DNA from 2 places in the Nonomuraea antimicrobica genome. Region 1 is predicted to be linked to the other one. Evidence: riboswitches for the same ligand, from Rfam matches in the RefSeq annotation. Region 1 holds a riboswitch; the other holds the start of a gene.
What was found. Region 1 has a riboswitch for glycine ahead of gcvP (aminomethyl-transferring glycine dehydrogenase). Riboswitches for the same ligand answer to the same signal wherever they lie in the genome.

Region 1 (14,877 bases):
CGTGCCGGTCGGCGCCGACGCCTACAACGGCGAGCCGGACCCGCGCGCCCAGGAGCCGCAGGCCCAGCGCGACCGTTCCGAGCTGGCCCTGGCGCGGGCGGCCGTCCGCGCCGACCTGCCCATCCTGGCCGTCGCCCGCGGCATGCACGTGCTCAACGTCGCCCAGGGCGGCACGCTCATCCCGTGGCTGCCCGAGGTGCTCGACAGCGACCGCCACGCCGAGCCGGGGGGCGCCCACACGATCCAGGTCAGCGTCTCCAGCAAGCTCGGCAAGGCCGTCGGCGACCGGGTCGAGGTCAACGCCCCGCACCACCAGTCCGTACGCCGCCTCGGCACCGGCCTGCTGGCCGTGGCCTGGGCCGAGGACCAGATCGTGGAGGGCGTCGAGCTGCAGGGACACCGCTTCGGCGTGGGCGTCCAGTGGCACCCGGAAAGAGGGACCGACACCCGGCTCTTCGATGCGTTCATCGAGGCGGCCCGCTAGGCTGCGATCATGCCGCTGCACCCCCAGGCACGCGAGTACGTCGCCAGGAATCCGTCGGATCTCAACACCGACCTGGCGCTCCTCGATCCGGCCCGGATCGAGGAGATGCGTGCGCACGACACCCTGGCCGGCCACCGCGGGCCGCAGACGAAGCTGCCCTTCGTCCGCGACGAGCAGGCGGAGGGCGTGCCGATCCGCATCTACCGGGCCGACCCCGGCGACGGCCTGCTGCCCGTCCTGGTCTACTTCCACGGCGGCGGCTGGGTCTTCGGCAGCGTCAAGCGCAACGACCCGGTTGGCCGCGACCTGGCCATCCGCACCGGCGCCGTGGTGGTCTCGGTCGACTACCGGCTGGCCCCCGAGCACCCGTTCCCGGCCGCTGCCGACGACGCCTGGACGGTGGTGCGCGACATCTTCGCCCGCCCCGCCTTCTACCAGAGCAACGGCAGCGTGGCCGTGATCGGCGACAGCGCGGGCGGCAACCTGGCCGCCGTGGCCGCCTGGCAGGCCCGCGACGCCGGGCTGAGCCTGGCCCACCAGGTGCTCGTCTACCCGGTGCTCGACGTGGCCATGGACACGCCCAGCTACGTCCTGCACGCCAAGGGCTACGGGCTCGACGCCGAGGAGATGGCCTGGTTCGCCCGCCAGTACGCCGACGGCGTCGACCCGGCCGACCCCCTGCTGTCCCCGCTGCGCCTGCCCGACGTCTCCGGCCTGGCCCCGGCCACCGTCGTGACCGCCGAGTACGACGTGCTCCGCGACGAGGGCGAGCGTTACGCCGCCCGGCTGGCCGAGGCGGGCGTCCCGGCCGAGCTGCGCAGGTTCGAGGGCGCGGTGCACAGCTTCTTCGTCCTGCCCGGCCTGTTCGACCAGGCCGTCGAGGCCCGCGAATACGTCGCGGACCGGCTGCGGGAGTCCTGGTGAACGACGTCTACGAGCGCTACGCCAAGCTGCGGCTCGACCACCCGGCCGAGGGCGTGCTGCGCATCACGATCAGCGAGCCGGGGCGGCTCAACGCCGTCGACGCCACCGCCCACCGCGAGCTGGGCGAGATCTGGCGCGACGCCGACCGCGACGACGCCGTACGCGCGATCGTGGTCAGGGGCGAGGGCCGGGCGTTCTCGGCGGGCGGCGACCTGTCCATGATCGAGGAGATGACGCGCGACCACGCCACCCGGCTGCGCGTGTTCGCCGAGGCCCGCGACATCGTCTACAACGTGCTCAACTGCTCCAAGCCGGTCGTCTCCGCCGTCGAAGGGCCGGCCGTGGGCGCCGGGCTGGCCGTGGCGCTGCTGGCGGACATCTCCGTGGCGGGCCGCACGGCGCGCATCATCGACGGCCACACCCGGCTCGGGGTCGCGGCCGGCGACCACGCCGCGATCGTCTGGCCGCTGCTGTGCGGCCTGGCCAAGGCCAAATACCACCTCCTGCTGTGCGAGCCCGTCTCGGGCGAGCAGGCCGAGCGGATGGGCCTGGTGAGTCTCTGCGTCGACGACGACGAGGTGCAGGACAAGGCGATGGAGATCGCCGTCCGGCTCGCCGCGGGCGCCCAGGAGGCGATCAGGCTCACCAAATACTCGCTCAACAACTGGCTGCGCCTGGCGGGCCCGTCGTTCGACGCCTCGCTCGCGATGGAGTTCCTCGGCTTCACCGGCCCCGACGTGTCGGAGGGCGTACGCGCGCTGCGGGACAAGCGGCCTCCGTCGTTCGGCTGACCGGCTGGTGTGCTCGTCCGGCCCTCGGGTAGGCGGGCCTCATGAAGGACAACGACAGGGTGGACCTGTTGCGCCGGCACCAGGAGATCAGGGCCCTGCTCACCGAGGCCGAGAACGCCGCCTCGGACCACCGGGCAGGGGCATTCCCGTGGCTGGTGCGGTTGTCGGCGTCCACGAGGCAGCAGAGGAGGAGGTCAGCCATCCGCACGCCCGCCGCGAGCTCGATCATGGAGGCGACGTGATCGACCGGCGGCAGGCCGCGACAGGGCCGCGGCGAGAAGTGCCACAGAGCAACGGCCGCAGCGAAAGCCGCGGGAGGTCCGGGCGCTCGTGCCCCGAGGAGGTTGAGCAGCAGCCTCCCGGCCACAAGGGCGCGGCCCGCTCGATCCGGGCGCCGGTCGGGCGGCCCGGACACCCCGCTCACCTGTGGCCGGCCCGCCGCCCGGACACCGCAGGGGCAACCACCTGAACACCGGCCACACGCGCCCCACGCGCGTTCGGCGGGTGGCTCAGCGGGGCCTGCGGGCGTGGAAGACGAAGGCCGGAGGGGTGTTGCGCCAGACCGTACGCCCAGGCACGACCTCCTCGAACCGCTCGGCCAGCAGCGCGCGGAACCGCCGCGCCGAGCTGAGCGGGATGGCGTGGATGTAGGAGAACGTCGTGAACGCCGCCCCCGGGCTCATCGCCCCCGTCACCGCGCCCAGCAACTCGTGCTGCAAGCCCTCGGGGAACGCCGCCCACGGCAGCCCGCTCACCACCACCTCCGCCGGCCCCAGCCCGCGCTCGGCGAGCAGGTCGCTCAGCCGCGAGGCGTCGTCGTGCGCCACGTCCACCGCGGGATAGCGTTCGGCCAGCAGCCCCGCCATCGCCTCGTTGAGCTCCACGGCCAGATGGTGGCCGCGCCCGCCCAGCCGCTGCTGGATCTCCGCCGTGAACGGGCCGGTGCCGGGCCCGAGCTCCACCACGATCGGCTCGCCCCGCTCCGGGATCGGGGCGCAGACCGCCGCGGCCAGCCGCCGCGAGCTGGGCGCGACCGCGCCGATGGAGGCGGGTGAGCGCAGGAACTGGCCGAGGAAAACCGCGGTGTCGTTGGGCATGCCCCGAAACCTAGGGCCGCGACCGGCCCGCATTGCTCCCCCGTCCGGGCGGACCTGCGGCCACTTGGAGGAGGCGGGGTCCTCCGCGCGGAGGATCGGCGCATCGCACGTGGCGGATACGGTGTGTCCATGCGTTGGCGTGGTCTGCCGCTAGATGTCCTGCTCGCGGTTTCCGGGGTGGGTCTCGACCTGCTGACCACCGCGCACGCGGGCGACACGGAGCACATGCCCGCGGTGCTGAACCTTTCGATGGCCCTGCTGGTCGGCCTGCCCATGGGGCTGGTGCGCCGCTGGCCGGTCCCCGTCACCCTCTACCTGGCGGCGTTCCTGGCCGCCACCGACCTGCTCGGGTCGTTCACCTCCAACACCGCTCAGATCCTCCTGTGCGTGTCGCTGGGCGTGGCCGGATACCGCGCCGGCTTCCGCGCCACCGCCCTGGCCGTGGTCGCCAGCATCGCCGCGACCGCGCTCAACATCGCCGACCCGGGCGTCCCGCTCTCGGGCAACCTGTGGATCTACTCCGTGCTGCTGCCCGTCTTCCCGGCCGTGCTCGGCGCGTACCTGCGCAGCTCGGCCGAGCGGCTGGACGAGCGTGACGTCACCCCCGACGCGCTGCTCGCCGCGGGCGGCGTGGCGATCACCGTGCTCAGCACCTGGACCACCTGGCACTCGGGCACCCTGCCGGTCTGGGTGGTCGGCCTGCTGGCCGTGGTGGGCGGGCTGTCGCTGGGCGTCGCCAGGCGGCTGCCCGGCCTGGTCTTCCTGCTCCAGGGCGTGCTGCTCGTCTCGGCCGACACCTATCTGAACGACGCGGTCAACACGTGCGTGATCCTCACCCTGATCGCGGTCGGGGTGTTCGCCATGCGGGTGGTGTCCTGGGCCTGGACGATCGCCGCGTACATGACGGGCTGCCTGCTGACCGCGATCGCCGTCGTCGGCGACGACACCGACATCACCGCCTTCCGCGTCGGCGTGCTCATGACGCTGGTCGCCACCCCCATCGCGATCGGCCGCTACCTGGGCATGCGCCGCCACGCCGCGGCCTCCGAGCGGCTGCGCGCCGAGGAGGCGGCCCGCGCCGCGGTCGCGCAGGTGCGCGCCGACCAGCTCGCCGAGCGGGAGCGCATCGCCAGCGACGTGCACGACATCGTCGCCCACCACGTCGGAGCCATGGTGCTGCGGGCCGGGGCCGCCCGCTACACCGCCCCCGACGGCCCGGTCGCCGACGCGCTCGACGATATCCGCCAGACCGGCCACCAGGTGCTGCAGGACCTGCGTGACCTGCTCGACCTGCTGCGCGACCCCGACCGACAGCCCGACCTGCTGGCCAACCCCGCCGACGTCGTACGCGAGTCGGCCGAGCGCATGTCGGCCGCCGGGCTGGTCGTGGATCTCGTCCTCGACCCGGTGACCGACCAGGCCCCGCTCATCGCGCGCGCCTCCGCCGCGCGCATCGTCCAGGAAGGACTCACCAACGTGCTCAAGCACGCAGGCCCCGGCACCCGGGTCCGCGTCTCCGTGACCCCCTCGGACGAGGGGCTGGCCGTGGAGGTCCGCAACGGGCGTCCGCCCACCGCCATCGAACGCCTGCCCCCCTCCGGACGCGGCCTGGCCGGCATGCGCGAGCGGGTACGCGCGCTGGGCGGCACCCTCAGCGCCGGCCCCGACGGGGAGGGCGGCTGGCTGCTGGCCGCCCACCTGCCCACGCGCCTGTCGCAGGGCATCCCTCAGGGGAACGGCCAGGGGACCGGGCAGGGCGACAAACAGAGAGACAGACAGGGCGGCAGGCGGGGAAGCGGCAGGGGAAGCAACAAGGGGAACAGTAGGGGGAACGCGGCATGATCCGCGTGGTGGTGGCCGACGACCAGGCGCTCGTACGCGCGGGCGTACGGATGTTGCTGCAGGCCACGGGCGACATGGAGGTCGTGGGCGAGGCCGAGGACGGCGCCGAGGCGGTGCGCCTGGCGGAGCGCCACCTGCCCGACGTGATCCTCATGGACCTGCGCATGCCGAGGGTCGACGGCCTGGAGGCGATCAGGCGGGTGCTCGCGTCCCGTCCGGGGGCCAGGATCGTGGTGCTGACCACGTTCGCCGAGGACGGCAACGTCTACGCCGCCCTGCGTGCGGGCGCGGTCGGCTTCCTGGTCAAGGACGACGACCCGGAGCGGATGGTCGACGCCGTGCGCCGGGCGGCGGCGGGGGAGCAGCTCCTCGCGCCCTCGGTGCTGCGCCGGGTCGTGGAGCGGTTCCTGGCCGCGGAGGAGCAGGCCGCCCCGGCGGCGCCGCCGGGGCTGACCGAGCGCGAGCTTGAGGTGCTGGCCCTGGTCGGCACCGGCCTGTCCAACGCGGAGATCGCCGAGGAGCTGCACGTCGGCGTCACCACGGTCAAGACCCACATCGCCGCCGCGATGGACAAACTGGGCCTGCGCAACCGCATCCAGGCCGCCGTCGTCGCCCACCGCACCGGCCTGGTGGACGCCTCCTTCCGCCCCGTACGCCAGCCGCGCGGCGGCCCCGCGGCCTGAGAGCCGTGTCCGGGCCCCGGCAGCCGCCCGCCACCGCTAAGGTCGGAGACGTGTATGTGAAGATCTGCGGGTTGAGCGAGCCCGAGCACGTGGCCACGGCCGTCGAGGCGGGCGCCGACGCCATCGGGTTCGTCCTGACCCGCAGCCCGCGCCGGGTGACGCCCGAACGCGCGGCGGAGCTGGCCGCGCTCGTCCCCGGGCACGTGCTCACCGTCGGCGTGTTCCGTGGCGAGGACCCCGAAACGGTCAGGGAGGCGGTGCTGGCCTCGGGCGTACGCGGCGTCCAACTGCACGGCAAGCACCCGCACCGCGACTTCACCGCCCTGAAGGACCTCGGGGTGCGCCTGGTCAGGGCCGTCGACGCGCAGGCCGACCTGCGCTGCGGCGCCTACGACGAAGACCTGCTCATCGTCGACGCGCCCCACGCGGGCTCCGGGCAGCCGTGGGACTGGGCGGCCGTGCGCGGCCGGCCCTCCGGGCACTGGCTGCTGGCGGGGGGCCTCGACCCGGCCAACGTGGGCGAGGCGATCGCGGCCGCCGGGCCGTGGGGGGTCGACGTGTCCAGCGGCGTGGAGAGCGCGCCGGGCGTGAAGGACTCCGCCCTGATCGAGGCGTTCCTGCGGGCGGTCGGCAAGATCGGCGGATGAGCGCGCCAACGGCCAGGAGCGCGGCGGCCGGGTGGGGCGCGGCGGTCGGGTAAGGCGCGGGCAGGCGGCTCGAAGGGGCCGGAGCCGCCCCGCGAAGGCCGGTCACAGGCGGGCCGCTACGTTGGAGTTCCACGCAGTAGGGTCTGCAGCGTGAGTGAAACTTCCGCCGAGGACCGAATCTGGACGGTCCCCAACCTGCTGAGCTTCCTGCGTCTGCTGGGCGTTCCCGTGTTCCTCTGGCTGGTGCTCGGGCCCAAGGCGGACGGGTGGGCCATCGGGCTCCTCGCGGTGGCGGGTTTCACCGACTGGCTCGACGGGAAGATCGCGCGCGCGTTCAACCAGACCAGCAGGCTCGGGCGGATCATCGACCCGGCCGCCGACAAGCTCTACGTGTTCGCCACCCTCCTGGGCCTCCTGCTGCGTGACGTGATCCCGTGGTGGCTGGTCGCCGTCATCCTCGCGCGGGAACTCTTCGTCGCGAGTTTCGCCCCCGTACTTCGCAAACATGGCTATAGGGCACTTCAAGTGCATTTCCTGGGCAAGGCCGCCATGTTCAACCTCATGTACGCCTTCCCCCTCCTCTTCCTTGCCTCCCACGCCGGATGGTATGCCGAAACTGCGCAAATTGTCGGGTGGGCATTCGCGCTCTGGGGAACGGGACTGTACTGGTGGTCGGGGCTGCTGTACGTGGTGCAGGTGCGCCAACTGGTGAAGGCGGCCAAGAAGGAGTGATCGGGTGAAGGCGGTCGTCATGGCGGGCGGGGAGGGCACTCGGCTGCGTCCGATGACCGCCAACCAGCCCAAACCCCTGCTCCCGGTGGCCAACCGCCCGATCATGGAGCACGTCCTGCGCCTGCTCAAGCGGCACGGCATCACCGAGACCGTGGTGACCCTGCAGTTCCTGGCCGCCCTCGTGCGCAACTACTTCGGCGACGGCGACGAGCTGGGCATGAGCCTCCAGTACGCCACCGAGGACCTCCCGCTGGGCACCGCGGGCAGCGTCAAGAACGCCGCCGACCGCCTCCGCGACGCCCGATTTCTCGTGATCTCCGGCGATGCACTAACGGATATCGATTTATCCGACATGATCCGCTTTCACCGCGAAAATCAGGCTTTAGTGACCATCGGGCTCAAGCGAGTCCCCAACCCCCTCGAATTCGGGATCATCATCGTGGACGAGGAGGGCCGCGTTCAGCGCTTCCTCGAGAAACCCACCTGGGGCCAGGTCTTCTCCGACACCGTCAACACCGGCATCTACGTCATGGAGCCCGAGGTCCTCGACGCCGTGGCCCGCGGCGAGCCGGTCGACTGGTCCTCCGACGTCTTCCCCGACCTCCTCCAGCGCGGCGCCCCCATCTACGGCTACGTCGCCGACGGCTACTGGGAGGACGTCGGCACCCACGACAGCTACCTCAAGGTCCAGGCCGACGCCCTGTCCGGCCGGGTCGAGCTGGACATCGGCGGCTTCGAGCTGTCGCCCCGCGTCTGGGTCGCCGGCTCCGCCACCGTCGACCCCGACGCCGTGCTCAGGGGCCCGCTGCTCATCGGCGAATACGCCAAGGTCGAGGCGGGCGCCGAACTGCGCGAGTTCACCGTGCTCGGCAACAACGCCGTCGTCCGCGAGGGCGCCGTCCTGCACCGCGCGGTCGTGCACGACAACGTCTACCTCGGCCCCGGCGCCCACCTGCGCGGCTGCGTCATCGGCAAGAGCACCGACGTGATGGCCGGCGCCCGGATCGAGGAGAACGCGATCATCGGCGACGAATGCGTCATCGAGGCCGAGGCGTACGTCTCCAGCGGCGTCAAGGTCTACCCCTTCAAGACCATCGAGGCCGGCGCGGTCGTCAACACCAGCGTCATCTGGGAGTCGCGCGGCCGGCGCGGCCTGTTCGGCCCCAGGGGCGTCAGCGGCCTGGTCAACGTCGAGATCACCGCCGAGCTGTGCGTCCGCCTGGCCGGCGCGTACGCCACCACCCTGCGCAAGGGCGAGTACGTCGTCACCTCCCGCGACTGCTCACTCGCCGCCAGGGCGCTCAAGCGGGCGGTCATCGGCGCGCTCACCGCGAGCGCCATCAACGTGCTCGACCTGGAGGCCGCGCCGCTGCCCGTCGCCCGCTTCCACACGGCCAGGGTGTCGGCCGCGGGCGGCCTCGCGCTGCGCACCACGCCCGGCGACCCGCAGAGCGTGGACATCGTCATCATGGACGACCGCGGCGCCGACCTGCCCCCGGCCGCCCAGCGCAAGCTGGAGCGGGTCTTCTCCCGCCAGGAGTTCCGCCGCGCGTTCCCCGGCGAGATCGCCGAACTGGCCTATCCCTCCAGGGCCGTGGAGGACTACACCCACGAGCTGCTGCGCACCGTCGGCGTGAACGGCGTCGGCGACATGAAGGTCGTCGTCGACTGCGCCGGGGGCACCTCCTCGCTGGTGCTGCCCTCCCTGCTCGGCCGCGTCGGCGTCGAGGTGCTCACCGTCAACGCCCGCCTCGACGACGTCTCGCCCACCGAGACGCTCGCCGAGCGCCGCCGCGGCCTGCAACGCCTGTCGGAGCTGGTCAGCTCCTCGCGGGCGGCGTTCGGCGTGCGCTTCGACCCGGTCGGCGAGCGCATCGCCCTGGTGAACGAGCGGGGCCGGCTCATCGACGACGAACGCGCCCTGCTGGTCGTGCTCGACCTGGTCGCCGCCGAGCGCAGGGGCGGCCGGGTGGCGCTGCCGGTCACCACGACCCGGGTCGCCGAGCAGGTCTGCCGCTTCCACGGCGTACAGGTGCAGTGGACACCCACCGCGCTCGACGCCCTCACCTCGGCCGCCGCCGGGCCCGACATGATCTTCGCGGGCGACGGGCGCGGCGGGTTCGTGGTGCCGGAGTTCAGCCACGCCATCGACGGCCTGGCGGCGTTCCTGCGCCTGCTGGGCCTGGTCGCCCGCACCCGGCTGTCGCTGAGCCAGATCGACGCCAGGATCCCCGAGATACGCCAGCTCCGCCGTACCGTGCCCACCCCGTGGGCGGCCAAGGGCGCCGTCATGCGCTCGGTCATCGAGGCGGCCGAGTCCGAGCCCGGCGAGCGCCGCGTCGACACCACCGACGGCGTCCGGGTGACCCGCGACGACGGGAGCTGGGTGCTGGTGCTGCCCGCCGCCGCCGAGCCCGTCACCGATCTGTGGGCCGAGGCCGCGGACCTGGACGCCGCCCAGTCCCTGCTCGAACGGTGGGCCCGCATCGTGGAACGGGCGGCGAAACGAGCCGTTCCCGGGCCGCGGACCGGCCCTGTCACATAGCGTGATCGGAAAGGGTTTGCCGATGATGTGCCCAGAGAGTGCCGCAAGATCGTAATGTAGAAACGCGCGGCGGCATGGACCACGGGGCGGGGGCGACGGTAACTTTGTCTGCGTCCGAACCACAGTGCAGCGCCCCGCCTTGACCTTTGCCGCTGATCAGCGTAAGTTGCGGCATTCGCAAACTTGAAAAAGCGAAGCGAGGCGCGCCCCTGAGCACCGTCGCGTCTTCGCGGTAGGAGGCCGAGCCGATCGATGCCGAGCGTCTACTGCACGCAGTGCGGGCACGCCAACCCCGAGGATGCCCGTTTCTGTTCCCGTTGTGGGTCACCGCTGACCAGGCCCGAGGTCTCCGGGGACACCACGTCGACGATCTCCGTCGCGGGAATCGAGGCGTACGAGGCTGAGACAGGCGACATGCTCCTGGCCGAGCGGGCGCTCGTCGAGCAACTGCCGCCGGGCACGGCATTGCTCACGGTGACCAGGGGCCCCAACCAGGGCAGTCGCTTCCGGCTCGACAAAGAGCTGACCACGACCGGGCGCCATCCCGAGAGTGACATCTTCCTCGACGACATCACGGTCTCCCGTCGGCACGTCGAGTTCTACCGCCACCGCGGCGGCCAGTTCTCGGTGCGCGACGTGGGCAGCCTCAACGGCACCTACGTCAACCGGGAGCGGATCGAGGAGGTTCCCCTGCACTCCGGAGACGAGGTGCAGATCGGCAAGTTCCGCCTCCTCTTCCTGATGCGCGGCCACGCCGGCGTATGACTTCTCAGGCGGCACGCTCGTACATGAGCATCGGGGAGGTGCTCGCCCTCCTGCAGGGCGAGTTCCCGGATGTGACGATCTCCAAGATCAGGTTCTTGGAGGGCGAAGGGCTGATCGAGCCCGAGCGCAGCCCCTCCGGCTACCGCAAGTTCACGCATCTGCACGTGGAGCAGCTCCGGTTCATCCTCACCGAGCAGCGCGACCACTACCTGCCGCTGCGGGTGATCAAGGACAAGATGGCGGAGAGCTTCGGCCTGCCGCGCGCCGTGCAGCAGGCCCAGGAGGTCAGGCTCAGCCGGGCCGAGCTGATCGAGGCCGCCGGGATCGACGACGAGACGCTCGGCGAGCTCGAAGACTACGGCCTGCTGGCCCCCGTGGCCAGACGTTACGACGAGGAGGCGCTCAAGGTGGCCCGCACCGTGGGCGCCCTGGCCCGCTTCGGCCTGCACGCCCGCCATCTGCGTGCGGTCAAGGCCGCCGCCGAGCGCGAGGCGGGGCTGGTCGAGCAGGCCGTCGCGCCCATTCTCAAACGGCGCGCCCCGGGGGCCATCGGCGAGGCCGACGAGGTCGCCAGAGAGCTGTCCACGCTCCTGCTCGACCTGCACGCATCCCTTGTGCGGACGGGTGTCCGATCGGTCCTGGGGCGCTGAGACCGTAGCGGGCTGGGAGGCGAGGGCGCATTCCAGGCCCGCTGGGTGTTACGTTGAAGTGCAGTAGCCAGTCAACAGAAGCGATGATCGAAGAGCTGTGCCGGGTGACCGGTCAGGAATACGGAGCAGCCCGTGTTGCAGATGGAGGTCGTGGGCGTTCGAGTAGAAATGCCCACAAATCAGCCGATCGTCTTGCTCAAGGAGGCTCACGGGGAGCGGTTCCTTCCTATATGGATTGGCATGACAGAGGCCACGGCCATCGCCCTGGCCCAGGCTGAGGAGCCGCCGCCGAGGCCGCTGACGCACGATCTCTTCCGAGACGTGCTGAGCGCGCTGGGTGTCGGCTTGCGCGCGGTCAACATCGTCGCCCTGCGCGACGGCATCTTCTTCGCCGATCTGGTGTTCTCCAACGGGGTCGAGGTGAGCGCGCGGCCGTCCGACTCGATCGCGCTCGCCCTGCGCACCGGGGCGCGCATCTTCGCCAGCGAAGAGGTCGTCCAGGAGGCCGGGGTGATCATCCCCGACGACCAGGAGGACGAGGTGGAGAAGTTCAGGGAGTTCCTTGACACGATCACTCCCGAAGACTTCGGCAGGGCGGGGTAGGTATTTCAGTGCATTTACGCTTCACGACGCGCCGAGCCGGATCGTTGACTGAGCATGGTCACGGTCCTACGGTGCAAGTGAAACCCGTGGTCGCCCTTTACGAACCCCCAGATCAGGCCGCGGGATGAGAGAAAGCCGGAGGTCCGCGTGGCGGTCAGCAGCGGCGAGGGAAAGACGGCCGGCCAGGAAGATCCGGTGCGGCGCGAGAGCGCGCGGCAGCGTGCCGGGGAGCAGGGTCTGCTCTTCGACGAGCAGCCAGCGGCGGTGCCGGACGACATCGGCTACCGCGGGCCGACGGCCTGTGCGGCGGCCGGCATCACCTACAGGCAGCTCGACTACTGGGCGCGCACGGGCCTGGTGGAGCCCACGATAAGAGCCGCCCACGGCTCCGGCTCCCAGCGGCTCTACAGCTTCCGCGACATCCTGGTGCTCAAGGTCGTCAAGCGGCTGCTCGACACCGGGGTGTCCCTGCAGCAGATCCGTACGGCCGTCCAGCACCTGCGTGACCGCGGGGTCGCCGACCTCGCGCAGATCACGCTCATGAGCGACGGCGTCAGCGTCTACGAGTGCACCTCGGCCGACGAGGTGATCGACCTGCTCCAGGGCGGCCAGGGCGTGTTCGGCATCGCGCTCGGGCGGGTCTGGCGCGAGGTCGAGGGCTCCCTCGCGGAGCTGCCGGGGGAACGCGCGGCGGTCGAGGACACCGTCCCGGCCGACCATCCCGCTGACGAGCTCGCCCGTCGCCGCCGCGCCCGGCGCATCGGCTAGGCGCCTCCGACCCTCTTCGACGGCCCCTCCCGCGCCTGGACGGGGCCTCGCGCCCGGGGCGCCGCCGCCCCCGTAGGCGCCTTCCGCACCGGCGCCGAGCGCCTCACCGGCCTCCATGCCACGTCACATGGCACAGCCCGGCCGTACAGGGCACAGCCCGGCCACACCTGGCGCAGCCCGGCCACCGCGAAACTCCCGCCACCCCGGCCGCACCCGCCACACCGCGCTCCCATGACCCACGGCTCTTGAGGGCCCGCCCGAGGCGGGCCGCGTCCGTCGCTCCGGAGCGCCTGACGGGTTTCGTGCCCGTGACCTCCGCCTCACGGCAAAGACTTTGCGACGTGCGGAAGGGGGCATGCGGTGCGGTGAGCGGCAATCGCGGCTTACCGTAGTAATCTAGGACAGCAAGGCTGACGACCCCGTGCGGGAGAGTCCCCGGGCCCCCAGGGCGCCGGGGCGCCGAAGGAGCAACCCTCCCCGGAATCTCTCAGGCATCTGTACCGCTCGGGCGAGGCAACTCTGGAAAGCAGGCGCGCCCGCCAGGCGTGCCTCACCGACGGTGCAAGCCCTACCGCGGGGTGAAGCTCTCAGGTCGCGGCACCGTGCACATCGCGGGCCCGCGCTGACAGAGGGGGAGATCCGGCACTCGCCCGCGCCCTGGCGCCGGTCTCCATAAGCCTCGGGAGGCACACCCCATGACCGATCTGTCAGCTCCGCCGTTCTCGTCCAGGCACATCGGGCCGTCGGAGTCCGAGCAGCAGCGCATGCTCGAGGCCGTCGGCTTCGAATCCGTCGCGGACCTGGTGGCGGTGGCCGTGCCCGAGGCCATCAGGGCCAAGGACCGGCTCCGGCTGCCCGCCGCGATCGGCGAGGCCGAGGCCATCGCCGAGCTGCGCGCGCTGGCCGGGCGCAACCGGGTGCTCACCTCCATGATCGGCCTGGGCTATCACGACACCGTGACGCCCGCCGTCATCCGGCGCAACCTGCTGGAGAACCCGGGCTGGTACACCGCCTACACCCCGTACCAGCCGGAGATCTCGCAGGGCCGCCTCGAGGCGCTGCTGAACTTCCAGACCGTCGTCTCCGACCTGACCGGCCTGCCCGTGGCGGGCGCGTCCCTGCTGGACGAGGGCACGGCCGCGGCCGAGGCCATGACGCTGGCCCACCGGGCCGGCCGGTCGAAGAGCGACGTGTTCGTGGTGGACGCCGACGCGCTGCCCCAGACCAAGGCCGTGCTCGCCACCAGGGCCGAGCCGCTCGGCATCCGGCTCGTGGAGCACTCGCTCGACGGGGACCTGCCCGAGTGCTTCGGCCTGCTCGTGCAGTACCCGGGCGCGTCCGGGCGGCTGCGCGACTTCCGCGCCGTGGCCGCTGCCGCCCATGAGGCCGGGGCGCTCGTCGTGGCCGCCGCCGACCTGCTGGCCCTGACGCTGGTGGCCGCCCCCGGCGAGCTGGGCGCCGACATCGCGATCGGGTCCTCGCAGCGGTTCGGGGTGCCCTTCGGGTACGGCGGGCCGCACGCGGCGTTCATGTCCGTGCGGGAGGGGCTGCAGCGCCAGCTCCCCGGCCGCCTGGTGGGCGTGTCGGTGGACGCCGACGGCGACCCCGCCTACCGCCTGGCCCTGCAGACCCGCGAGCAGCACATCCGCCGCGAGAAGGCCACCAGCAACATCTGTACCGCGCAGGTCCTGCTGGCCGTCATCGCCAGCATGTACGCCGTCTACCACGGCCCCGACGGCCTGCGCCGCATCGCCCACCGCGTGCACCGCCACGCCACCGCCCTGGCCGAAGGGCTGCGCGGCGCGGGCGTGGAGGTCGTGCACGGCGAGTTCTTCGACACCGTGCTGGCCCGCGTGCCCGGCCGGGCCGCCGAGGTCGTCGCCGCCGCCGTCGAGCGGGGCGTCAACCTGTGGCAGGTGGACGCCGACCACGTCTCCGTCGCCTGCGACGAGAAGACCGGCGCCGCCGAGGTGGCCAAGGTGTGGGCCGCCTTCGGGGTGATCGGCGGCGGCGAGGTCGACGCGGGGAACGCCCCCGACGCGCTGCCCGGCACGCTGCGGCGCGAGAGCGCGTACCTGACCCACCCGGTCTTCCACAGCCACCGCTCCGAGACCGCGATGCTGCGTTACCTGCGCAAACTGCAGGACAAGGACATCGCGCTCGACCGTTCGATGATCCCGCTCGGCTCCTGCACGATGAAGCTGAACGCGACCACCGAGATGGAGCCGATCACCTGGCCCGAGTTCGCGGCCATCCACCCGTACGCGCCGGCCGACCAGGCCGAGGGCTACCGCGACCTGATCGGCACGCTGGAGAGCTGGCTGGCCGAGGTGACCGGCTACGATG
Region 2 (14,877 bases), on a different contig from region 1:
CCGGCCTGCCCGCCGTCCCGTACGGCGCGCCGACCTGACAGACTGATCACGACCACAACGTACGCGCGACGACGCGCAACGGACGGGGCCCGCCGCGAGGGCACGCGTACGGCCGGAAGGAGAGCCATGGCCGACACCGATCCCGACGAACTGGAACGCCGGATCGCACGGACCCGCGCCGAGCTGGCGCAGACGGTCGACGCCATCGCCGACCGGGTGAGCCCCAAGCGGGTCGCCGAGCGTACGGTGGCCGACGTCAAGAGCAGGGCCGGGCACTTCGTGGCGTCCGTCGGCGACGCGCTGGGCGTCACGCCGCGGCCGGTCGAATACGCGGACGACCCCGATCGCCTGTGGGAGGAAGAGCGTCCGCCCGACCTTTCGCCGGTGCTGATCGGCATCGGCGCCGTGCTGGTCGTGGGGGCGGCCGTCGTGCTGTGGCGGCGCCGGCGTCGGCGCTGATCGCTCTCGGGGTCCGCCGCACCGCGTCATCGGGGTCCGCTGCACCGCTTCAGAGGAACGTGCGGCCCTCGCCCCGATAGGTCGGCACCGACTCCACCACCGTGTCGCCCTCGACGAGGTGCAGTTCGTCGAAGCGTTCGCACAGCTCACCCGCCTTGGCGTGCCTGAACCACACCCTGTCGCCGATCCGCAGGTCCCCGGCCGCCTGGCCGAGCAGCGGGGTCTGCACCTCGCCCGCGCCTTCGTCGGGCGCGTACCGCAGCCCGGCGGGCAGGTACGGCTGGGGCAGCCGGTTCGGCCCCGGCGTGCCGGAGGCCGGATAGCCGCCGCCGAGCACGGCCACCGCGTCCGGGCCGGGACGCCGCACCACCGGCAGCGCGAACAGGGCGGCAGGACGCCCCGTGAACCGCCGGTAGAAGTCGAACAACCGGGGGTGGAAGAAGCCCGACCCGGCGGCCACCTCGGTGATCGCCTTCTCGCGCACCGTGCGCTCGACCGAGCCGGTGCCGCCGCCGTTGACGAACTCCAGGTCGGCGACCTGGCGCACGGCGTTCACGACGCGTCCGCGCCGCAGGACGAGTTCCCTGGCCGAGCGGGTCTGCATGAGCCTGACGAGGCGGGCGTAGGCGGCGTTGCCGGGCGGGTCGTCGCCGAGCCCGGCGATCTGCGCCTCGTACGCCATCAGCCCCGCCAGCCGGAAGCCCGGGCGCGCGGCGATGTCGGCGGCCAGGTGGACGGCCTGCTCGGGCTCGCGTACGGGGGAGCGCAGCACGCCCGCCCTGAACCTGCCGCCGACGGCGAGGTAGGCGGCGTCGACCTCGATGCAGGTCCTGATCTCGGACCGGGAGCGCACCGCGGCGACGGCTGCCTCGACGAAGTCCAGGTGGGCGGCCGAGTCGACGGTCACGGTGATGTGCCTGGCGGCGTCGGCGTCCCCGGCCAGGGCGGCCAGCGCCCGCCGGTCGGCCGTGGGGTAGGCGACGAGGATGTCGGTGAAGCCGTGCGCGGCCAGCCAGAGCGCCTCCGGCAGGGTGAAGGCCATGATGCCCTGGAAACCGTCCATGGCCAGGATGCGTTCGAGGAGCGGGCGGCTGCGTACGGATTTGCTGGCCACCCTGATCGGCTTGCCCGCCGCCCGTCTCACCAGGTCGGCCGCGTTGGCCCGCATGGCCGCCAGGTCGAGGATCGCGAACGGTGGTTCGAGGCCCGCTGTCGCGCGGTCGTAGCGCAGGCGGTCATCCATAGGGGAAGCGTAACGACATATGGGGCAAATGAAGATGAGGCTTGTTCGTGTTACTCGGCGGCCCCGTAATGTTCGGGCAAACCGGCGGCGAGGGCGCGGTCCAGGCCAGGCCGGAACCATGTACGTCTGTCGTTGTGATGACCACGCTTCAGCAGATGCTGCCCGGTGCCGCCGTCACCCCGCGGCACACCGGACTGCGCAGGGCGAGCAGGGTGCTCAGGCCGGCGCGCACGGTGCCGGGGGCTCTGGTCGCGGTCACGCTGGCCGCCGGGCTGGGGGCGAGCACGGCCGAGGTGGTGTCGGGGCTGCTCGGCGCGCCGCTCGGCTGGGTCCCGGTGAACGAACTGGTCGACCTCGCGGGCAAGAGCACCTGGCCGCAGACCGCCACTCTCGCCCTGGCCATGGCGGGGGCGGGCACGTTGATGCTGTTGCTGGCGGTCGTGCCCGGCCGTACCACGCTGGTGCCGGTGGAGACGTCCGACCCGCTGATCGTCCTCGGCATCACCCGCTCGGGGCTGCGCCGTACCCTGCGCGCGGCGGCACAGCAGGTGGCAGGGGTGGACAAAGCCCGCGTACGGCTGCGCAGGCGCACCATCGAGGTCACGGTCATGACCAGCGCCGAGAGCTCCGGCCAGATGCTCAGGCAGGTCGGCACCGCCGTGGGCGACCGCCTGGCGGGCGTGGGCACCCTCGGCACGGGCGAGGTCGTGGTACGCCTGCGCAGGAGGGCCGTCTGATGCGCCAGTACACCGGCAACCGCGTCGGCCTGGCCGTCGTCGGGGGGACGCTGCTGGCTCTGGGGATCTACGCGTGGCTGCGCGGCCACGACCGCCTCTTCGGCCTGCCGCCGGGCGCCAAGGTGCTGCCCGCGCAGACCCACAGGACGCTGGCGGAGGACCCCTGGCCGCTGTGGATGCTGGCCCTGGGCCTGCTGCTCCTGGCCCTGGTGTCGCTGCGCTGGCTGCTGCTCTGCCTGGGCTGGGGACGCCGCGGCGCCCACAACGGCACGGGCACCGCGATGCTCTTCGTCGGCCTCAAGGGAGTGGACGGACTGGGCCGGGCGGGGGTGCGGGTCGGCGAGGACGGCCTGCGCATCGGCCTGACCTGCCCGGCGGCGGCCGACGTGGGCTCGGTGGTGAGCAAACTGGACCAGGACATCGTCGGCCGCATCCGCCGCGAGGTCCGCGACGACGAGTGCCCGGCCGTCGTCCGCCTGCACGTGCGGCGCCTGGTCAACACTCGATCACGTTGACGGCCAGGCCGCCGCGTGAGGTCTCCTTGTACTTGTCCAACATGTCCTGTCCGGTGATGCGCATCGTCTTGATGGCCTTGTCGAGGGCGACGAAGTGGCGGCCGTCGCCGCGCAGGGCGATGCGGGCGGCGGTGATGGCCTTGTTGGAGGCGACCGCGTTGCGCTCGATGCACGGGATCTGGACCAGGCCGCCGATCGGGTCGCAGGTCAGGCCCAGGTTGTGCTCGATGCCGATCTCGGCCGCGTTCTCCACCTGCTCCGGCGTGCCCCCGAGGACCTCCGTGAGGCCGGCCGAGGCCATCGAGCAGGCCGAGCCCACCTCGCCCTGACAGCCCACCTCCGCGCCCGAGATCGAGGCGTTCTCCTTGAACAGCACGCCGATCGCGCCGGCCGTCAGAAGGAAGCGGATGACGCCCTCGTCGTCGGCGTGGGGGATGAAACGGGTGTAGTAGGTCAGCACGGCCGGGATGATGCCGGCGGCGCCGTTGGTGGGGGCGGTGACGATGCGGCCACCGGCGGCGTTCTCCTCGTTGACCGCCAGCGCGAACAGCGTCACCCAGTCGATGGCCTGCAACGGGTCCTTCTCGGCCGGCTCCGACTGCAGGCGGCGGTGGAGCTGGTTGGCGCGGCGCTTGACCTTCAGGCCGCCGGGGAGCACGCCCTCCTTGGAGATGCCGCGGCGTACGCACTCGGACATGACCTGCCACAGGTGCAGCAGGCCCGCGCGGATCTCGGCCTCGGTGCGGCCGAACGCCCGCTCGTTCTCCAGCATCAGCGCGGAGATCGACAGACCGGTGTTCGAGCAGTGCTTGAGCAGCTCCTCGCCGGTGGTGAAGGGGTAGGGGAGAACGGTGTCGTCAGGCTTGATGCGGTCGGCGCCGGTGGCCTTCTCGTCCACGACGAAACCGCCGCCGACCGAGAAGTAGACCTTCTCCCGCAGGCGCTCGCCGGAGGCGTCGTAGGCGGTGAAGCGCATGCCGTTCGGGTGCTCGGGGAGCGAGATCTTGCGTTCGAAGACGAGGTGCTCGCCGACGACGAAGGGGATCTCGTGCGTGCCGTAGAGCTTGACGGTGCCCGACTCGCGCATGGCGGCGACGCGGGCGTCCACGGTGTCGACGTCCACCAGCTCGGGCTTCTCGCCGGACAGGCCGAGCAGCACGGCCTTGTCGCTGCCGTGGCCCTTGCCGGTCAGGCCGAGTGAGCCGTACAGGATGGCCTCGACGTGCGCCACCCGGTCGAGCAGGCCGTCGTGGTGCAGTCCGCGGGCGAACTTGTGCGCGGCGGCCATCGGGCCGCCCGTGTGGGAGCTGGACGGGCCGATGCCGATCTTGAAGAGGTCGAAGACGCTGATCGCCATTGATGGGCGCCTTTCAGGCAGGGCCGGGGCCCGGATCACGGGCCCCGGCGCAAAAGGGTCAGGAGCCGTCCGAGGTGAAGGCGGCGTACTCCTCGGGCGTGAGCAGGTCGCCGGGGTCGCCCTCCACGCGTACCCTGAACATCCAGCCGTCGCCGTACGGGTCGCTGTTGGCCAGGCTGGGATCGTCAACTACGGCCTGGTTGACCTCGACGACCTCGCCGCCGACGGGCGTGTAGATCTCACTCACCGACTTGGTGGACTCCACCTCGCCGACCGAGTCACCCGACTCGACGTTCGAGCCGACGTCGGGGAGCTGCACAAAGACGACGTCACCAAGGGATTCGGCGGCGAAGGCCGTGATGCCGATGGTCACGGTGACGCTGTCCTCGACACCGCGTACCCACTCGTGCTCCTTGGTGTAGCTCAGGTCGTCAGGGATGTTGCTCACTTGTTCCTCCTGTAAAAGGGCAGCTCGACCAGGTCCATAGGCTCTTGGCTGCCCCGGATGTCCACGGCCAGGCCTGATTCGGCGCCGGTGTCGACGTAGGCCATGGCAATGGGCTTCCCCAGGGTCTGGGAAGGCGCACCGCTGGTGACCTCGCCGACGACGACGCCGTCTTTGGTCACCGGGTAGCCGTGGCGCGGCACCCGGCGGCCCCGCGCGACCAGGCCGACGAGCCGGCGCCGTGGCCGGTCGTCCTTGACCGCCTCCAGCGCCGCCCTGCCGACGAAGTCGCCGGGCTTGTCGAATTTCACCACTCTGCCCAGCCCCGCGTCGAACGGGGTGAGCCGCGCGCTCAGCTCGTTGCCGTACAGCGGCATGCCGGCCTCCAGCCGGAGCGTGTCGCGGCTGGACAGGCCCGCCGGCTTGAGCCCGTACGGCTCGCCGGCCGCCACGAGCGCGTGCCAGAGCGGCACCGCGTCCTGGTTGGCGACGAACAGCTCGAACCCGTCCTCGCCGGTGTAGCCGGTGCGGGCGATGAGCGCCTGCCGTCCGTCCACCAGGCCGGGCAGGCCCGCGTAGTACTTGAGGCCGTCGAGGTCGGCGTCGGTGAGCGTGGCGAGGATCTCCTGGGCGCGGGGCCCCTGGACGGCGATCAGCGCGTACTGCTCGGAGCGGTCCTCGACCACCACGTCGTACGCCTTCGCGCGGTTCGTCAGCTCGGTCCCGACCTTCTCGTAGTTCGAGGCGTTCGCCACGACCATGTACTCGTCGTCCCCGAGCCGGTAGACGATGAGGTCGTCGAGCACCCCGCCCCGCTCGTCGACGATCATGGTGTAGCGGGCCCGCCCGGGAGCGAGTGCCGACAGGTGTCCGACCAGGGCGTAGTCGAGCGCCTCGCCGGCCTGCGGCCCGGTCAGGAAGATCTCGCCCATGTGGGAGAGGTCGAACAGCCCGGCCGCCTCGCGGACGGCCCTGTGCTCCGCGGACTCGCTGCCGTAGCGGAGCGGCATGAGCCATCCCGCGAAGTCGGTGAGCGTGGCGCCGAGGCTCTCGTGAACGTCGCGTAGCGGTGTCGGTCTGGACATTTGTCGCACCTCAGGACAGGAGTGGATGCCAGCATCCTCCCCCTCTGTCATCGGTGCCTGAGAGCTTCGCCCGACTTTTGCCGGACTTTCACCTTCGGCGAGGCCGCCAGGGACCTGCTTTCCAGAGACACCGTGGCCGTGCGGTCCTTTGCCTTGAGAGGTTCGCGGGGAGGGCTTGCTCCTTCAGGGGCCCTGACCGGCTGTCAGGGCTCTCTCCCGCACGGTTTCGCCGGTGATGTCCGCCAGCCTAGTGCCGTTACGGGGCTCTTGTCGCGTCGCGCGGCCGCTCGGTGGCTCCGTGCGCGGGACGGTCAGCAGGCCCTGACGAGAGCCTCGAACAGCGCGTGGTCCTCAGCCGCCTCCGGATGCCACTGCACCGCCATCGTGAACGGGCCGGGGGAGCCCGGCTCCACGGCCTCGATCGTGCCGTCGGCGGTGGTGGCCGTGACGGTCAGGCCGGGGGCGAGGCGGTCGACGGCCTGGTGGTGGTAGTGGGGCACGGTCACCGGGTCCGCGCCCAGCGCCTCGGCCAGGCGGGTGCCGGGGACGGGGACGATCGGCAGATCGCCGAATTGGCCGGGGCCCGGGCAGTGGCCGGTGTGCCCGACCACGTCGGGAAGGTGCTGGTGGAGGGTCCCGCCGAGGGCCACGTTGAGCACCTGGAGGCCGCGGCAGATGCCCAGGTAGGGCAGGCCGCCGTCGAGGGCCGTCGCGAGCAGCGAGAATTCGGCCTCATCGCGAAATTTGCGGATATAGCCGGTTTGCTCTTGTGGCTCCGCGCCGTACCTGGCCGGGTCGATGTCGCCGCCGCCGGCCAGGATGAGCCCGTCGAGACCCCGTACGACCGAGGCGGGCTCGCCCGCCGGAGGCAGCAGGACCGGCTGCCCGCCGGCCCGTACGACCTGCTCCACGTACGCGTACGGCAGCAGCGCGGCGGTCGTGTCCCGCCACACCGTGAACGTGGCGGACTCGACGTAACACGTGATGCCGATGACCGGACGCCGCATCGCGACCCCCTCTACAGCGGCGTGACGTAGGCGCCGGAGATGCCGCCGTCCACCAGGAACTCGCTGGCCGTGATGAACGAGGCGTCGTCGCTGGCCAGGAACGCCACCGCGGCCGCGATCTCCGACGCCTCGGCGAAGCGGCCCACCGGCACGTGCACCAGCCGCCGCTGCGCCCGCTCCGGGTCCTTGGCGAACAGTTCGCGCAGCAGCGGCGTGTTCACCGGTCCCGGGCACAGCGCGTTGACCCGGATGCCCTCCCTGGCGAACTGCACGCCCAGCTCCCGCGACATCGCCAGCACCCCGCCCTTGGAGGCGGTGTAGGAAATCTGCGAGGTCGCCGACCCCAGCACGGCCACGAAGGACGCGGTGTTGATGATCGAGCCCTTGCCCTGGCGGCGCATGTACGGGATCACGTGCTTGCAGCACAGGTAGACGCTGGTGAGGTTCACCTCCTGGACGCGGCGCCAGGCGTCGAGCCCGGTCTCCAGGATCGAGTCGTCGTCGGGCGGCGAGATGCCGGCGTTGTTGAAGGCGACGTCCACGCTGCCGTAGGTGTCGTGGGCCGTGCGGTACATGCGGACGACGTCGTCCTCGCTGGTCACGTCGGCGCGTACGAACAGGCCGCCGACCTCGTTCGCGGCCTTGACGCCCGCCTCCTCGTCGATGTCCGCGCAGACGACCTTGGCTCCCTCTTCCGCGAACCTGCGGGCCGTGGCCAGCCCGATCCCGCTGCCCGCGCCGGTGACGACCGCCACCCGATCCTGCAACCGCTGCATGTGCCTCACTCCGTGTCCGACTGGTCGTTCACTCCGTCGAAATGAAAACGTTCTTGGTCTCCGTGAACGCCGCGAGGGCGTCCGGGCCGAGTTCTCTGCCGAGGCCGGACTGCTTGAAGCCGCCGAACGGGGTCCAGTAGCGCACCGAGGAGTGGGAGTTGACCGACAGGGCGCCCGACTCGACGGCCCTGGCCACGCGCAGCGCCCGCCCGACGTCGCGGGTCCAGATCGAGCCGCTCAGCCCGTACGGGGTGTCGTTGGCGATGCGTACGGCCTCGGCCTCGTCCTCGAACCGGGCCACCGACACCACCGGGCCGAAGATCTCCTCGGTGAACGCCCGGTCGGTGACCCCCGAGGTCAGCACGGTCGGCGGGAACCAGTAGCCCTTGCCCTGCGGGCAGGATCCGCGCAGGTAGGGGGTGCCCTCGACGAAGCCCTGGACGCGTCCGAGGTGCTCGGCGCTGATCAGCGGGCCCATCTCGGTGGACTCGTCGAGGGGGTCGCCGACCTTGACGCCCAGCACGGCGGGGGTGAGCAGGGCCATGAACTCGTCGTACACGGAGGACTGGACGAGGATCCTGGAGCGGGCGCAGCAGTCCTGGCCCGCGTTGTCGAAGACGGCGTACGGCGCGGTCCGCGCCGCCTTCTCGAGGTCGGAGTCGGCGAACACGATGTTCGCGGACTTGCCGCCCAGCTCCAGGGTGATCCGCTTGACCTGCCGCGCCGCCTTGGCGGCGATCTCCTTGCCCACCTCGGTCGAGCCGGTGAACACGATCTTGGCCACGTCCGGATGCTCGACCAGCCGGGCGCCCGCGACCTCCCCCGCCCCGGGCAGGACCTGGAGCACACCCTCGGGGATGCCCGCCGCCAGGGCCAGCTCGGCCAGCCTCAGCGCGGTCAGCGGGGTCCATTCGGCCGGCTTGACGATCACCGTGTTGCCGGCCGCCAGCGCGGGGGCGACGCCCCACGACATGATCAGCATGGGGAAGTTCCACGGCACGATGACCCCGACCACGCCCAGAGGCTCCTGGAACGTGAGGTCCACGCCGCCCGGCACCGGGATCTGCCTGCCGTGGTTGCGCTCGGGGGCTCCGGCGTAGAAGTGCAGCACGTCGCGTACGGTGCCGGCCTCCCAGCGCGCGCTGCCGATCGGGTGGCCGGCGTTGGCCAGCTCAAGACCGGCCAGCTCCGCGCCGTGCTCGCCCACCAGGTCCGCGAACCGGCGCAGCAGCCGCGCCCGGTCTCCGGGTGACACCTCGCGCCAGGTCGCGTACGCCTTCCTGGCACGCTCCACCGCCCGATCGACCTCGGCCGGGTCGGCCAGCTCGACGTCGGCCAGCACCGCTTCCGTCGCCGGATTAACGATCTTCATTCGCACTCGTCACATTCGCTCGAAACCACGGAACAACTCCCAGTCCGTCACCGCCGCGTCGTACGCCGTCAGCTCCACCCGCGCGTTGTTCGCATAGTGCCCGACCACGTCCTCCCCGAACGCCTCGCGGGCCGCCTTCGACCCCTCGAACAGGGCCAGCGCGTCCCGCAACGTCACCGGCACGGTCTCGGCCCCCGAGGCGTAGGCGTTGCCCGCGTACGGGTCCTCCAGCGGCAACCCGGCGTCGATGCCGTGCAGCCCGGCCGCCACCAGCGCCGCCACCGCCAGGTACGGGTTCACGTCGCCGCCCGGCACCCGGTTCTCCACGCGCAGCGAGTGGCCGTGGCCGACGAGGCGCAGCGCGCACGTACGGTTGTCCACCCCCCACTTGACGGCCGTGGGCGCGAAGCTGCCCGGCACGTAACGCTTGTAGGAGTTGATGTTGGGGGCGTAGAGGAGGGTCAGCTCCCGCATGAGGGCGAGCTGCCCGGCGATGAAGTGCGCGCCGAGCGGCGAGAGCCCGTACTGTTCCTCGCCCGCCATCACCGGGTCGCCGTCGACGCCGCGCAGCGAGATGTGGATGTGGCAGGAGTTGCCCTCGCGCTGGTTCGGCTTGGCCATGAACGTGATCGACCTGGCCTCCTGGGCGGCGATCTCCTTGGCGCCGGTCTTGTAGATGACGTGGTTGTCGCAGGTCCTGAGCGCCTCGTCGTAGCGGAAGGCGATCTCGTGCTGGCCGAGGTTGCACTCGCCCTTGGCCGACTCGACGTAGAGCCCGGCGCCCTCCATCTCGCGCCTGATCCGGCGCAGCAGCGGCTCGACGCGGGCCGTGCCCAGCAGCGAGTAGTCCACGTTGTAGAGGTTGGCCGGGGTCAGGTCGCGGTAGGCGCGCCTCCAGGCGTCCTCGTAGCTGTCGTCGTAGACCACGAACTCCAGCTCCGTGCCCACGTACGCGGCCAGCCCCCGCTCGGCCAGGCGGGCGAGCTGCCTGCGCAGGATCTGGCGGGGCGAGGCGGTCACGTCGTCGCCGTGCTCCCAGGCCAGGTCGGCCATCAGCAGCGCCGTGCCCTCGTGCCAGGGCACCCGACGCAGCGTCGTGAGGTCGGGCCGCATCACGAAGTCGCCGTAGCCCCGTTCCCAGGACGACATCGCGTAGCCGGGGACGGTGTTCATGTCCACGTCGACCGCCAGCAGGTAGTTGCAGCCCTCGGAGCCGTGGTGCAGCACCTCGTCCAGGAAATAGCGCGCCGACAGCCGCTTGCCCTGCAGCCTGCCCTGCATGTCGGCGATCGCGAGGAGCACGGTGTCGATCCGCCCGGCCGCGATCTCGTCGCGCAGCTCGCCCACGGACAGGAACCCGGTGCTCGCTCGATCGTCCACGCTGTGTCGCTCCGATCTGGCCTGACGCGCTTTCCCGTTGATTGGGCTAGTCTCAGACCATTGATGTGTATGCCGGGATCGCTTGTCAAGACCTGAGGACACGTTGGACGAGTCGGCGCGTTGGATGACGGTGCTGCGCCCGGTCAGGGCCGGCAACGCCTTCGAGGAGACCGTGGAACGGCTGCTCCAGGCGATCAAGCTGGGCGTGGTCCCGCCCGGCGGCAAGCTTCCACCGGAGCGCGAGCTCGCCGCCCAGCTCGGCATCAGCAGGGTGACCCTGCGCGAGGCCATCAGGGCGCTGTCGGACGAGGGCTATCTCGACGTGCGCAGGGGCCGCTACGGAGGGGCGTTCGTCACGTACGCGCCGCCCGAGCCCGACGCCGGAGACCTGCGTCAGGCGGTCAACGAGATGGGCATGGCCGAGCTGACGGACGCGCTGACGTTCCGGCTGGCCGTGGAGTGCGGCGCGGCCCAGGTCCTGGCCGCCACCACGCTCACCGAGGACCAGCGGGAGGTGCTGCGCCGCCGGCTCGCCGAGCTGAACCAGGCCGGGCTCGACGACTACCGCCGCCTCGACACCGCCTTCCACCTGTCCATCGCGGAGCTGACCGGCTCCACCCTGCTCGCCACGACCTGCGCCGACGCCCGCTCCCGGGTCAGCGACCTGCTGAACGCGATCCCCATGCTCCAGGTCAACCTCGACCACGCCGCCGTGCAGCACCGGGCCATCGTGGAGGCCATACTGTCCGGAGACCAGGACGCGGCCAGGCGGGCCGTGGCCGAGCACCTGGAGGGCACGGCGGCGTTGCTGCGGGCGTTCCTGTCCTGAGGTTCCCCTGACGGGGCACGCGGCCCGTAACGGGCGGGCGGCTCGTACCATCGAAGCCAGGCTCATGGGGAACTGGTTCCAGCACAGCATCGTCGCCACGGGACGGCTTCCGCTGTTCTGCTACTTCGTCATGCTCATCGTGGCCTTCATCGCCACCCGCATCAACGTCCGCCTGATCAGGGCGAAGGTCGGCTGGTTCCGCAACGTCAACGTGGGGGAGATGCACATCCACCACGTGGTGTTCGGCGTGGTGCTGATGCTGGTCGGCGGCGTCGCGCTCATCGTCTCGCCCGGCTCGCAGGTCAGCACGGCCGTCGCGGCCTCGGTGTTCGGCGTCGGCTCGGCGCTGGTGCTGGACGAGTTCGCGCTGATCCTGCACCTGCACGACGTCTACTGGGAGGAGGAGGGGCGCACCTCCGTCGACGCGGTCTTCATCGCGATCGCCGTGAGCGGCCTGCTCCTCATCGGCCTGCGCCCCCTCACCTGGGACTACGGCACCCCGGTCAATCCGGCCGCGCTGATCGGGGTCAACCTGGTGCTCGCCGTCGTCACCCTGCTGAAGGGCAAGATCTGGACGGGCATGGCAGGGCTGTTCCTGCCGCCCATGCTGGTGGTGGGGGCCGTACGGCTGGCGCGGCCGGGCTCCCCGTGGGCCCGCTGGTTCTTCGCCGGGCGCTCCCCGCGCAAGCTGGCCAGGGCCGTCCATCGGGAGGAGCGGTGGCGGCGGCCGGTGATCAAGGTGAAGATCGCGTTCCAGGAGTTCCTCTCCGGGCGTCACGACCTGCCCTCCACGCGGCGTGCGCGGCGGCGTACCTGAGGTCGGGCATCGCTTGAGGTGTGGCACCTCCCCCGTGTCGGCATACTTGAGGCGTGGCATCTCCGCGGGAGATCATCGGCTGATGGGCTTTCCTCCGCCGCTCCAGGAGCGGGTGCTGCGCGTGCTCGCGCCCGTCTGCGAGCCCTACGGGCTGGCTCTGGCGGGATGGCACGCGTTCGGGGCGCACGGCGTGGCCGTCCGGCCGGGCGACGGTCTCGACCTCGTCGCCGCCTCGGAGATCCCGCTGGCGCTCGTGGCGCGAGGGGTCGCCGGAGCGTTCCCGGCCGACGGGCTGGAGGCGACGATCGCCGAGGTCACGCGGCGAACGGGGCGGGTGGTGGTCAAGGACCCCGTCACCGGCCAGACCTGCGCGTGCGGCCTGCACCGCGAGGCCCTCCAGGTCCCCCCGATCACCTGGGGCTCGCTGAAGGTGGTCGGCCTCGACGACGCCGTCGGGCTGCGGATGCGCGCCCTGCACGAAGGCGGCCTGGCCGGAGACCTCATCGACGTCGCCGCCGTCGCCCACCTCTACTCCTACCGGGCACTCGAACGCCTCGGCGCCGCGCACCACGACGGCTTCTCGGTGCACGAGCTGCTCGTGCGGCTGGAGTTCGCCGATCTCATGGGGCCGGAGAGCTTCGAGGCCCACGGCCTGGACGAGGAGCGGATCAAGGAGCTCCGCCGGTTCACCCGGGACTGGGTGGCGGACATCAAGCTGCGGCGGGCCGACGACGGCGACGCCGACCACGACTCTCCCGACGTGCCGGAGATCGACTAGGAGCCCGGTCGCCGCCCGGCTAGAGTGCCGCGACCGAGCGCAGGGCCAGGCCCGTGCCCAGGAGGACGATCATGGCGGCCGTTCCCACCGGGGCCAGGCCCGAGAGCCTCACGGCCAGGCGGCGGCCGGCCGAGGCGCGTCGTTCCAGTCGGTCCACGAGCCTGACCAGGAGCAGTCCGGTCACCGTGAGGGTGGCGGCCATGCCGACCCCGTACGCGGTCACCAGCGCCACCCCGAACCACGTACGGCCCAGGGCGATCGCGCCGAGCAGCACGATCAGGGCCGAAGGGCTGGGGACGAGGCCGCCCGCCACACCGAGCCCGATCAGCCCCGACCGCCTCGCGGGCCGATCTCCGTGCCCGTGTCCGTGCCCATGCCCGTGTTCGTGGGGGTGGCCGTGGCGGGCGTTCAGGAGGAGGCGCAGGCCGATGGCGGCGATGAGCGCGCCGCTGGCCACCCCCAGCCAGGCCAGCACCGACTCCCCGGCCAGCGCCGTGAACACCGTCAGCAGCAACCCCACCACCAGCACCCCGGCCGTGTGCGTGGCGGTCACCGTCGCGCCCACCACCAGGGCGTCACGCGGACGTCCGCGCCGCCCCGCCAGGTACGCCGCCATGACGGTCTTGCCATGCCCAGGGATCAGCGCGTGCCCGGCCCCGAGCACCACGGCCAGCCCCACCGCCAGCAGCCCGAGCGGCACCGTGAGCGACTCCGAGCCGATCAGCCCGGCGAACGTGCGGTCCAGCGCGGCCAGCGCGTCCCCGACCGGGCCGCCGACGCCGATGCCGCCAGGAACGGCGCCGCCCTGAGCGCCACCCTGCGTGCCGCCCGAGAGGGCACCGGTGCCGGAGACGGTGCCGGAGATGGTGCCGGAGACGGTGAAGGTGGCGGTGCGTTGGTCGAGCGGGTCCGAGAGGAGGTCGTCGGGGTAGGCCCGCAGCTCCCGGCTGACGCTCGTCGCGGGCGCCGAGGAGGCGGTCAGGCCCACCCCGTCCCCGGCCACGGTGATCTCGCGCCAGCCGATCCTGTCCTGCTCGAACCCGTCGGTGAAGGTCACGGCCCCCGAGGCGCGGACTTCGGCCACGAGACGGCAGGACAGGCGGCTGGTCCGCAGGCCCCCCTCGCCGGGGGAGTAGGTGAGGGCGGAGCCGGTCACCCGCCACGGCACCGCCGCACCGGCCACCTCCAGCCGCTGGGCGGCGGCCAGGGCGGCGCAGCGGCGGGCCGCGTACGTGGCGTCCGCCTCCGGCCGTTCCTGCAGGGTGGGCAGCTCGGCCAGGTCAACGACGGCGAGATTGCGCACGTCGGAGGCCGAGACGCGCAGGCCGTTGTAGTGGTTGACGGTGAAGTTGCCCAGCGGATGGGCGGCGGCGGGGGTGGCCAGGAGGACGCCCGCGCACAGCGTCAGCAGCAGCCCCGTCGCCACGGACAGCAGACCGAGCGGGACCGCTCTCATGAGAACCTCGCCAGCGCGGACAGAGCCGGGTCGAATCCGGGGTCCACCCGCGCGGGGCGTCCCAGGGCCCGCTCGATCCTGGCGCGGTGGTAGGAGAGCAGCGGGTTGCGCCAGCCGGTGGCGGTGGCCTCCTTCGCGTACGGCAGCGCCTCGCCCGGCCTGCCCGCCCTGAACAGCGCCCAGGCCAGGGCGTCGGCGGCGACGAGGTTGGGGTTGCGGGCGTATTCGGCCCGCGCGTGCCGTACGGCCTGCGCCGGGTCGCCGTGGTCGGCCTCGAACTCGGCCCACGTCAGGTCGTCGCGCACGCCCGCGGCCTGGAAGAGCCGGCGCTGGGCCCTGAGCAGCGTCCAGTCGGGGCGCCCGCCCGCCTTGATGCGGGTCTCACCCTGTTCGATGAGGTACTGCGGGAGGGGGAGGCGCTCGACGACCTGGTCGTACAGGTCGAGCGCCTCGGTGAGGCGGCCGTCGAGTGCCGCCGCCCTGGCCTGCCCGGCGAGCGCGGGCGTGTACGCGGGATACGCCTGCAGCGCCTTGGCGTACCAGCCGGTCGCCGTCTTCAGGTCGCCGGAGTGCAGGGCCAGCTCGCCCAGGTAGTAGCGGGCGTAGGCGAGGTCGGCAGGC

Region 2: another riboswitch for glycine. It lies ahead of gcvT (glycine cleavage system aminomethyltransferase GcvT); the one in region 1 lies ahead of gcvP (aminomethyl-transferring glycine dehydrogenase).

What each region holds. Positions count from the first base shown of each region.
Region 1 is NZ_BAAAZP010000144.1:28,821-43,697, forward strand. Features, by position in the region: gene ABD844_RS35720 (gamma-glutamyl-gamma-aminobutyrate hydrolase family protein) at 1-484, shown strand, start outside; gene ABD844_RS35725 (alpha/beta hydrolase) at 494-1,408, shown strand; gene ABD844_RS35730 (enoyl-CoA hydratase/isomerase family protein) at 1,405-2,199, shown strand; gene ABD844_RS35735 (hypothetical protein) at 2,241-2,441, shown strand; gene ABD844_RS35740 (class I SAM-dependent methyltransferase) at 2,709-3,296, opposite strand; gene ABD844_RS35745 (sensor histidine kinase) at 3,426-5,138, shown strand; gene ABD844_RS35750 (response regulator) at 5,135-5,821, shown strand; gene ABD844_RS35755 (phosphoribosylanthranilate isomerase) at 5,872-6,468, shown strand; gene clsA (cardiolipin synthase ClsA) at 6,619-7,200, shown strand; gene ABD844_RS35765 (sugar phosphate nucleotidyltransferase) at 7,205-9,745, shown strand; gene ABD844_RS35770 (double zinc ribbon and FHA domain-containing protein) at 9,998-10,510, shown strand; gene ftsR (transcriptional regulator FtsR) at 10,534-11,160, shown strand; gene ABD844_RS35780 (bifunctional nuclease family protein) at 11,293-11,763, shown strand; gene ABD844_RS35785 (MerR family transcriptional regulator) at 11,911-12,531, shown strand; glycine riboswitch at 12,946-13,044, shown strand; gene gcvP (aminomethyl-transferring glycine dehydrogenase) at 13,227-14,877, shown strand, end outside.
Region 2 is NZ_BAAAZP010000103.1:53,175-68,051, reverse strand. Features, by position in the region: gene ABD844_RS29910 (DUF3618 domain-containing protein) at 127-459, shown strand; gene ABD844_RS29905 (amino acid deaminase/aldolase) at 509-1,702, opposite strand; gene ABD844_RS29900 (DUF6286 domain-containing protein) at 1,840-2,439, shown strand; gene ABD844_RS29895 (hypothetical protein) at 2,439-2,954, shown strand; gene ABD844_RS29890 (L-serine ammonia-lyase) at 2,935-4,311, opposite strand; gene gcvH (glycine cleavage system protein GcvH) at 4,370-4,759, opposite strand; gene gcvT (glycine cleavage system aminomethyltransferase GcvT) at 4,756-5,841, opposite strand; glycine riboswitch at 5,884-5,968, opposite strand; glycine riboswitch at 5,973-6,070, opposite strand; gene ABD844_RS29875 (gamma-glutamyl-gamma-aminobutyrate hydrolase family protein) at 6,153-6,848, opposite strand; gene ABD844_RS29870 (3-oxoacyl-ACP reductase) at 6,860-7,624, opposite strand; gene ABD844_RS29865 (aldehyde dehydrogenase family protein) at 7,653-8,996, opposite strand; gene ABD844_RS29860 (glutamine synthetase family protein) at 9,006-10,376, opposite strand; gene ABD844_RS29855 (FadR/GntR family transcriptional regulator) at 10,501-11,205, shown strand; gene ABD844_RS29850 (hypothetical protein) at 11,270-12,022, shown strand; gene ABD844_RS29845 (hypothetical protein) at 12,105-12,800, shown strand; gene ABD844_RS29840 (nickel/cobalt transporter) at 12,820-14,256, opposite strand; gene ABD844_RS29835 (tetratricopeptide repeat protein) at 14,253-14,877, opposite strand, start outside.